2 regions of the Candidatus Clostridium stratigraminis genome follow, and region 1 is predicted to be linked to the other one. Evidence: riboswitches for the same ligand, from Rfam matches in the RefSeq annotation. Region 1 holds a riboswitch; the other holds the start of a gene.
The links. Region 1 has a riboswitch for S-adenosylmethionine ahead of metK (methionine adenosyltransferase). Riboswitches for the same ligand answer to the same signal wherever they lie in the genome.
Positions count from the first base shown of each region.

Region 1 (5,137 bases):
TAGTTGCAATTGATAAAAGTTATAATAAAGTTAAGGCTGTGGGTGAAGAAGCTAGACAAATGATTGGTAGGACTCCTGGTAATATAGTGGCAATTCGTCCATTAAGAGATGGAGTTATTTCAGATTACGATGTGACCGAGACAATGCTTAAACATTTTATTAGAAAAGCCTGTGGAAATAGAAGAATGTCTGCACCAAGGGTCATGGTATGTATTCCCTGCCAGGCAACTGAGGTTGAAAAAAGAGCAGTAAGAGATGCAGCGGTAAATGCTGGAGCAAAAAAAGTTTTTCTAATAGAAGAACCATTAGCAGCTGCAATAGGAGCTAATTTGGATATAACTGAAGCAAGCGGAAGTATGGTTATAGATATTGGCGGAGGAACAACAGATGTTGCTGTTATTTCTTTAGGAGGCATTGTAGTTAGATCTTCAATTAAAGTTGCAGGAGACAAGTTTGATGAAGCAATAGCAAGATATATTCGAAAAAAACACAAGCTTATGATTGGAGAACGAACAGCAGAAGACTTGAAGATAAATATTGGATGTGCATTTAAAAGAGAAAATGAAGTTGCTATGGAAATAAGAGGAAGAGACCTGATTACTGGCCTTCCCAAGAATATAACTGTATCTTCAGAAGAAATGAGAGAAGCACTAAGTGATACAGTAAATAGTATAGCAGACTGTACACATGCTGTACTTGAGAAAACTCCTCCTGAACTTGCTGCTGATATTGCAGATAAAGGTATAATTATGACTGGTGGAGGATCACTTCTAAATGGGCTAGATAAACTTATTGCTAGCGTTACTAAAGTACCAGTATTTGTTGCTGAGGAACCTGTGTCTTGTGTGGCAAAAGGGACTGGAAAAGCTCTAGAATATCTAGATAAAATTGATATTAGTTCAAATGGTTATGATGTTTCATTAATTGATAAATAAATTTACGGTTCTAAAATATAACATAAATTAGCCGCGTAAAAGCATCTGTTTTATAATAAATATGAGATAATGCTTATACTGCGGCTTTTATTTTGATTTTTATTATTTACTGGTAAAATTTATTCTATTTCCAGAATAGAGGTAATATGAATGAATAATAGCATGTGTTATTACCTTTGAAAGCTTCATTATCAAATCCAATCTTATATTTCTTGTAGTAAACAATTCATTACTGTCGCTTGAATCAACTATACCTATAATAGAGGCTCTGCCAACCTCAGGAAGCGATTTGCCAACTCCCTTACCAGGATGGATAGGATAATCTCTAACCTGGATCTCACCAATACTTTCAGTATCTCCCAAACAAGCATCAATACCTATAATATTTGCTTTAGGATATATACTTTTTATTTCATTTAGTTTTCTATCAATGTTTAGCGCATGAATTGGTTCTGAGATGGTACCAAATACCGGGAAGGGAAAAAAATTATCCTTCAATAGAGTACCTACTAAGGGACCAAGACAATCTCCAATACATCTATCTGTTCCAATACAAACTATAATTGTATTATCATCAATATAATCTTTTAGAAAGGTTGCAATTTCATAATATGCTAAAGGATTATCATAATGGGATCTAACTTTACTCAAAATATGCCCTCCTTGCAAAAAATGTTTTTCCCAATTGTTTTAGGCCAAAGTTTAAAATTAAAAATGAAAATTATTCAATAATATATATGCTTGAAATCCATTAAATATAAGATGAAAAATGTATTATTAATTTAAAATAATTTATTGACAGTTTTAGTTTCCTATGTTATTCTAGGTTAGAATTAAATTATTAGCTCTTATCAAGAGAGGTGGAGGGAAATGGCCCTATGAAACCCGGCAACCAAGTACTATACTAAGGTGCCAATTCCAGCAGAGTTATATCTGCAAGATAAGTGATGTGTTAAACACGCCTCTTCTTGTAGAAGAGGCTTTATTTTGTTAAAACATACTTGTAACATATAGGAAGGAGTTATAAAATGAGAAGATTATTTACTTCAGAATCAGTTACTGAAGGGCATCCAGATAAAGTTTGTGATCAAATTTCAGACGCAGTACTAGACGCTATATTAGCCCAGGATCCAAATGCAAGGGTTGCCTGCGAAACAGCAGTTACTACAGGCATGGTATTAGTTATGGGAGAAATATCAACTAATTGTTATGTAGATATACCTAAGGTTGTAAGAAAAACAGTTGAGGAAATAGGGTATACTAGAGCAAAGTTTGGTTTCGATGCTGATACTTGTTCAGTCCTCACTTCTATAGATGAACAATCCACAGATATAGCTATGGGTGTTGATAAAGCTCTTGAGGCCAAAAATGGACAAATAGAAAATATAGGGGCAATAGGTGCTGGTGACCAGGGTATGATGTTTGGTTATGCTACTAACGAAACACCAGAATATATGCCGCTTGCAATTGCAATGGCTCATAGACTTGCTAGAAAGCTTTCAGAGGTTAGAAAGGATGGTACATTTTCATACTTAAGACCAGACGGAAAAACCCAAGTTACTGTAGAATATGAAGATGACAAGCCTATAAGAATCGATACTATTGTAATATCTACACAACATAATCCAGAAGTAACTCGTGAGGAAATCGAAAGAGACTTAATTGAACATGTTGTAAGAAAAGTTGTTCCAGTAGAACTCTTAGATGAAAACACAAAGTATTTAGTAAATCCAACTGGCAGATTTGTTATTGGTGGACCTAATGGTGACTCAGGACTTACTGGCAGAAAAATTATTGTAGATACCTATGGCGGATATGGAAGACATGGTGGCGGAGCATTTTCAGGAAAAGATCCAACAAAAGTTGATAGATCTGCAGCCTATGCAGCTAGATGGGTTGCTAAAAATTTGGTTGCAGCTGGTGTTGCTGATAAATTAGAAATTGAGCTTGCCTATGCTATAGGAGTTGCAAAACCAGTTTCAATTGAAGTTGATACATTTGGTACAGGAAAAGTAAAAGATGATAAAATAATTGATATTATTAACAAAGTATTTGATTTAAGACCAGCGGCCATAATTAAGGCTTTAGATCTAAGAAGGCCAATATACAAACAAACAGCTTCATATGGCCATTTTGGAAGAACTGATATTGATCTTCCATGGGAGAAAAATAATAAAGTAGAAGAAATAAAAAAATATTTATAGTTATTTTATAAGACTACTGACTAAGTCAGTGGTCTTATGTTCTGTTTAAGACTTTTTGTTTAAAAGAGGATGTAATTACAAATAACTATAATACATGAATAATATGTATTTTAATTGTAAAAACTATATTTATCAAAAATTTAAATAATGCTATGTTCTGAAAAGAGGTAAAAGTCCTAAATGGACTTTTACGAGTAGTTTGCGAGCGGAAGTGAGTGGTCTTAAACTACTCAGTGTTCCGACACAAAAGGAGGAATATTATGAAAAGTGAATGGAGAGAAAGAGTTATTACAATTTTAAAAGGAATTAGAGTTTTATTTAATAGAGCATTAGTTTTGATAGCAGTTATAGCTATAGGAAGTGCTATGCTTTCAGCTTATTCGTTTATTCATTTCATAAATAAGATGGCTCTTATTTATAAGGGTAATCCTAATACTATTTTACTAGGGCTGATAATTTTGATTATTATTCCATTAATATCATTTTTACTAGAAAAAAGCTTATCATCAAGGTTAAATAACTAATAAAAAATCTCTGGCTATCATAAGCCAGGGATTTTTTATTGCTGAGGAATTGAATTTTAAAGATTACATTAATTATTATTGGACAATAATATAGACAACAGAATTATTAAGTTAAATAAAGTTGTTTAAAGTAATTCAATAATGTATCCTATAATTATAGGTTATATATTTTTATAGAGTTTAGGAGAGATTTTATGCCAGAAATTCAAGGCGTAGTTGAGGATATAATATTTAAAAATGAAGAGAATGGCTATGTCGTTTCTATTATTAAGGATGCAGATGAAAAATATACAATTGTAGGTTATATTCCATATTTAACTGAAGGCCAAAGCCTAAAGCTGCAAGGGATATGGGTTAAACATCCTCAGTTTGGTGATCAATTTAAGGTGGAAGGCTATGAGGAATTATTACCTAATTCTATAGTTGGAATTGAAAAATATCTATCATCTGGAATTATTTCAGGTATTGGACCAGTTACAGCCAGAAAGATAATTGATAAATTTGGAGATAAAAGTCTAGAGCTAATGGATAATGATATAGATTGTCTTAAAGAAATAGAAGGGATTGGAGAAAAAAAACTTGAAATTATTAAGGAGTCCTATTTAAGACAAAGAGAAGTAAAAAATATAATGGTTTTCCTGCAAACCTATGGTGTAACTACAAGTCAATGTGTTAAAATTTACAAGAAATTTGGCGAGGACTCCATAAATGTGGTTAAGCAAAACCCATATATTTTAACAGAAGAAATTAATGGAATAGGCTTTAAAACTGCAGATAAAATTGCCAGGAGTCTAGGTGTAGAGCTAAATTCTACCTATAGAATCAGCAGTGGTATTAACTATATTATCAATGAATTCTGCAGCCTTGGAAATACATATATGCCTTTAGAACTTCTTTTAAAGGAAGGAAAGAATATCCTTACCATAAAAGAAGAGGACATAGAATTAGTATTATATGACAGCACTGTTGAAGGGAAGATAAAGGTTGAAGTTATTGAGGATAAAAAGTGTGTATTTTTGTTACCCTTTTATTATTCGGAACTTGGTGTAACTAAAAAAATATTAACTCTTGCCTTAGATACTTATGAACCTATTAATACGGATGTAGAATTTGAAATAAAGCAATTTGAAAAGGATAGGAATATTGATTTTGAAGCATCTCAAATAGAGGCTATAAAAGGTGCAATAGAAAACGGTATAGAGGTTATTACCGGAGGGCCTGGCACAGGCAAAACAACAATTATAAATTGTATAATTGATATTTTTGAGAAGGCTAATATGAAGGTGTTTATGGCTGCCCCAACTGGCAGAGCAGCAAAAAGAATGTCTGAAGCTACAGGAAGAGAAGCAAAAACTATTCACAGGCTTCTAGAAATTGGCTTTAATGAAGAGGATACCTTAGAATTTGTGAAAGATGAAGCTTCAAGTTTAGAGTGTGATGTTGTAATTATAGACGAAGCCTCAATGATTGACAT
Region 1 covers NZ_JBJHZZ010000001.1:577,096-582,232, forward strand. Annotated here, with positions in the region: gene mreB (rod shape-determining protein) at 1-935, shown strand, start outside; gene yyaC (spore protease YyaC) at 1,038-1,586, opposite strand; SAM riboswitch class I at 1,781-1,882, shown strand; gene metK (methionine adenosyltransferase) at 1,964-3,139, shown strand; gene ACJDUG_RS02790 (hypothetical protein) at 3,400-3,663, shown strand; gene recD2 (SF1B family DNA helicase RecD2) at 3,858-5,137, shown strand, end outside.

Region 2 (5,137 bases), on a different contig from region 1:
ATTACATGATACAAAGGTTGGTAGGCTAATGGCATTTGGTATAGCAGGATTCTCAGTTGCTGCAGATTCCTTAAGCGCTATAAAATACGCTAAAGTTAAGCCTATAAGAGAAAATGGAATAACTGTTGACTTTGAAGTTGAAGGAGAATTCCCTAAGTACGGAAATGACGATGACAGAGTTGATAGCATTGCTGTAGCCTTAGCTGAAAGATTCTCAAATGAACTTAAGAAACACCCGCTTTATAGAGATGCTCAGCATACATTATCAGTTTTAACTATAACTTCAAACGTTGTTTACGGTAAGAAGACAGGTTCCACACCTGATGGAAGAAAAGCGGGAGAAGCATTTGCACCAGGAGCTAACCCAATGCATGGCAGAGATTTAGAAGGAGCTCTTGCATCACTTAATTCAGTAGCTAAGGTTCCATATTCATGCTGCCAGGACGGGGTATCCAATACATTCTCCATACTTCCAGACGCATTAGGTAAGGATTCAGAATCTAGAGTCAACAACCTAGTAGCTGTTATGGATGGATACTTTGGACAAAATGCTCACCACTTAAACGTAAATGTATTAAATAGAGAAACCTTAATGGATGCAATGGAACACCCAGAAAAGTATCCTACCTTAACAATAAGAGTTTCTGGATACGCAGTTAATTTTAATAGATTAACAAAAGCTCAGCAAAAGGAAGTCATAAGCAGAACATTCCATGAAAAAATGTAAGTAAAAACTTTTTAAAAATTTAAAGGAGGGGATTTCATGATTAAAGGTAGAGTACACTCAATAGAAAGTATGGGTTTGGTGGACGGTCCTGGAGTTAGAACTGTAGTTTTTCTACAAGGTTGTAAGCTTAGATGTGCTTATTGTCACAACCCTGATACCTGGGCAAGAGATGGCGGAACTGAAATGACACCAGAAGAATTAATGAAAAAGATACTTCGTTATAAGCCTTACTTTGAAAGATCTGGTGGTGGAGTTACCTTTTCAGGAGGGGATCCTCTCCTTCAACCTGAATTTTTACTAGAAATGCTTAAGCTTTGCAAGGAAAATAATATTCATACAACCATAGATACAGCTGGTTATGGCTTTGGAGAATATGAAGAAATATTAAAATATACAGATTTAGTTTTGCTAGATATAAAGCATGTAGATGATATTGGATATAAAAATTTAACTGGTAAAAGCAAACATGGGTTTAATCAATTTCTTGCTGCATTAGAAAAAACAGATGTTAAGATATGGATTAGACATGTAGTAGTTCCAGGTATTACAGATTCAGAAGAACATATGGAAAAAATGCAGGGAATTATAAAAGAAATTAAAAACGTTGAAAAAGTTGAATTACTACCATACCATACCTTAGGAGTAGCCAAGTATGATAAATTAGGAATCTCTTATAGGCTTTCAGGTATAGAATCAATGGATAAAGAGGATACAAAACAATTTGAGGCAAAAATTAATAGAATTATAAAATCTGCATAAATTAATTTGAAAAGTTGCAAATTACTATTGACTTTCAATTTTGAAGGTACTATAATATAAACAATAAATGAATGTTTTGACGTTGTAAAGTGTTAAAGTGCTAAAACTTAATATGGACTTATCTAGAGAGGTGGAGGGACTGGCCCTATGAAGCCCGGCAACCGGTATTATTTATAATACAATGGTGCCAATTCCTGCAGTATTCTTTTGAATACTGATAGATGAGCGAAACAGGCAGGTTTATTAAAACCCGAGGTTTCCTCGGGTTTTATTTTTTATTTTAATTCAGAATAATAATCATTAACAATTGAAATTATTTATTAATTTAGGGATAGGAGAGTTGTATGATAGAGATAAGTGAGGTTTCGAAGAGCTTTTCAAAGGTTAAAGTTCTTAATAGGGTTAGTTTAAAAATTGAAGAAGGTGATATATTCGGTATAGTTGGCCACAGCGGTGCAGGTAAATCTACACTTCTAAGATGCTTAAACGGACTAGAAAAATATGATTCCGGCAGCATTAATATAATGGGTAAAGAAGTAGGGGAATTATCTGTTAAAAAGCTTAGAATATTTAGAAAAGAATTAGGAATGATTTTTCAAAACTTTAATCTTTTAAATAGAAGAAATGTTTATGAAAATGTAGCACTTCCACTTAAACTGTGGGGTTACAAAAATGAGGATATAAAAAAAAGAGTAAATGATTTATTAAAAATGGTTGGTATTGAAGAAAAAGTATTTAATTATCCAAAGGAATTAAGCGGAGGTCAAAAGCAAAGGGTTGCTATTGCCAGGGCAATAGCGCTGCAGCCTAAAATACTTTTATGTGATGAAGCTACTTCAGCATTAGATCCAAGAACAACAAAATCCATCCTTGAGCTTTTAAGGGATATAAACAAAAAGCTAAATATAACAATAGTTATAGTTACTCATCAAATGGAAGTAATTAAAGAGGTATGTGAAAAGGTTGCGCTTATGGAAGGAGGTGAAATAAAGGGAATAGGCGGAGTGGAGGAATTGTTTTTAAGGCCAACTAAAAAGCTAAAGGATTTAATGGGAGAAGAAGAAATACTTCCAGCAGAAGGTGTAAACATAAAAATTTTCTTTCCTAAAGATTTGAGTCAGCAAAGTATTATAACTTCTATGGCAAGAGAGCTAGATATTGATTTTTCAATTGTTTGGGGCAAATTAGAAAAATTTAGAGAGAACGTGCTTGGAAGCCTTGTAGTTAATGTACTTGAAGAGGATAAAGAGAAGATTTTAAAATTTCTAGAAAAGAAAGGAATAAGCTGGGAGGTTGTTTACAATGAGCTTTAGTAATTTATTTTTACAAATACTGCTGCCTGGGGTATGGGACACTTTATATATGGTTATTTTATCAACTATTTTTGCTGTAATTATTGGCTTCTTTCCTGCAATAATTATTGTCATAACTGATGAAAAGGGCTTAAAACCTAACGCCATAATTAATAAGGTATTAGATTTTATAATCAATCTATTACGATCTTTTCCTTTTATAATACTTATGATAGCAATTTTTCCTTTTACTAAGCTTGTAGTTGGCACAACTATTGGTAAAAATGCGGCTATTGTACCGCTTACTGTTGGAGCTGCTCCATTTGCAGCTAGAGTTATAGAATCAGCATTTAAAGAAGTGGATTCTGGAATAATAGAAGCAGCAAAAGCTTTTGGAGCTAGTATTTCACAAATAATTTTCAAGGTAATGCTGAAGGAGGCTCTTCCTTCAATTGTGCTAGGGATAACTCTTACGGTAATAAGTGTTATAGGCTATTCAGCAATGGCAGGAACCATTGGAGCTGGGGGTCTTGGTGATATTGCTGTTAGGTATGGATATCAAAGATATAAAACAGACATAATGATTTACACAATTATAATACTTATGATAATAGTTCAGTTATTGCAGAGTTTAGGAAATTATGCCTATAAAAAATTAAGTCATTAAAAATATTTATTAATTAGGGGGTTTTAAATATGAAAAAGACAATAAGTTTAATATTAAGTGCAGTTTTATTAGTTGGATTAGCCGGCTGCAATGCAAAAAAAGATGCAGCGGTAGCTGCACAAAAGGATGATAAAAAAGTAATTACTGTAGGGGCATCTCCGGTGCCACATGAAGAAATACTTCAAGTTGTAAAACCAATTTTAGAAAAAGAGGGTTACACCCTAAATATAAAAGAGTTTACAGATTATGTTGAACCAAATATAGCTCTAAATGATGGAGAAATAGATGCAAACTTCTTTCAACATATTCCTTATTTAACAACTATGAATGAAGAAAAGAAACTTGATCTTGACTATACTGTAAAGGTTCATATTGAGCCTATGGGAGTTTATTCAAGGAAGGTTAAAAGTATAAAGGACTTAAAGGCAGGTGCTACAATTGCTGTTCCTAACGATCCTACAAATGAGGCTAGAGCCTTAAGGTTGCTAGAAAGTGCAGGCCTATTTAAATTAAAGAGCGGAGACCTAGTTACTGCAATAGATATTACAGAGAATCCTAATAAGTATAAAATTAAAGAACTTGAAGCTGCTCAGCTGCCAAGAACTTTAGATGATGTAGATGCTGCAGTTATAAATACAAATTATGCATTAGAAGCTAAGCTAAATCCAAGTAAGGATGCTTTAGTATTAGAAGATAAAAGCTCGCCTTATGCAAATGTTTTAGCAGTAAGAAAGCAAGACAAAGATAAGCCATACATCAAAGCACTATCTGAGGCACTAAATTCTCCAGAAGTTAAAAAATTTATTGAAGATAAATATAAAGGAAGCATAATTCCAGCTTTCTAATATAGATAAACAATAGAGTTTAGGCACCCAAAGTAAACCAGATAACAGGGCTGATTTATTTTAGGTGCTTATTCTTTTTATAAAAATATAGCATTATAATTGTAAATGTAATATTATAATAATAAAGGTTTAGGTGGAGGTAGTTATGGATAAAAATGTTGGAGCATTTTTTGATATTGACGGAACACTTTATAGAGAAGGTCTTATAGCAGAAATCTTTAAAAAATTAGTTAAGTATGAAATAATTGGCCCGGAAAGATGGGTAAATGAGGTTAGACCAGAATATCAAAGATGGGACAAAAGGCAGGGTAACTATGATAATTACCTTCTTAAAATGGCTGATATTTATATAGAAGCAATTAAAGGACTTCATAAGTCTCAGGTGGAATTTATAGCTAAAAAAGTTGTAAGCCAAAAGGGAGATAGAGTATATACCTTTACTAGAGACAGAATTAAATGGCATAAACAGCAGGGGCATATTTTAATTACAATCTCAGGAAGCCCAATAGAGCTCGTAAATGAAATGGCCTTGAAACATGGTTTTGATGACTTTAAGGGTGCAGTATATGAGATGGATAGTGAAGATAAATATACTGGCAGTGTAATTCCAATGTGGGATAGTAGAAGTAAAAAAGAATCCATTAGTTATTTTACTGAAAAATACAATTTGGATTTAAATCAAAGTTTTGCTTACGGAGATACCTCAGGTGATTTTTCTATGTTTGAAATGGTTGCCTATCCAGTTTGTGTTAATCCAACTAGAGAGTTAATAAAGAAGGTTCAGGATTCAGAAGAAATTAGTAAAAAGGCATTAATTGCAGTAGAAAGAAAAGATGTGGTATATAGA
Region 2 covers NZ_JBJHZZ010000010.1:15,105-20,241, forward strand. Annotated here, with positions in the region: gene pflB (formate C-acetyltransferase) at 1-727, shown strand, start outside; gene pflA (pyruvate formate-lyase-activating protein) at 764-1,486, shown strand; SAM riboswitch class I at 1,602-1,714, shown strand; gene ACJDUG_RS12910 (methionine ABC transporter ATP-binding protein) at 1,831-2,799, shown strand; gene ACJDUG_RS12915 (methionine ABC transporter permease) at 2,789-3,445, shown strand; gene ACJDUG_RS12920 (MetQ/NlpA family ABC transporter substrate-binding protein) at 3,475-4,290, shown strand; gene ACJDUG_RS12925 (HAD-IB family hydrolase) at 4,436-5,137, shown strand, end outside.
Region 2: linked by a shared signal. The riboswitch ahead of ACJDUG_RS12910 (methionine ABC transporter ATP-binding protein) and the one ahead of metK (methionine adenosyltransferase) in region 1 are both predicted to bind S-adenosylmethionine.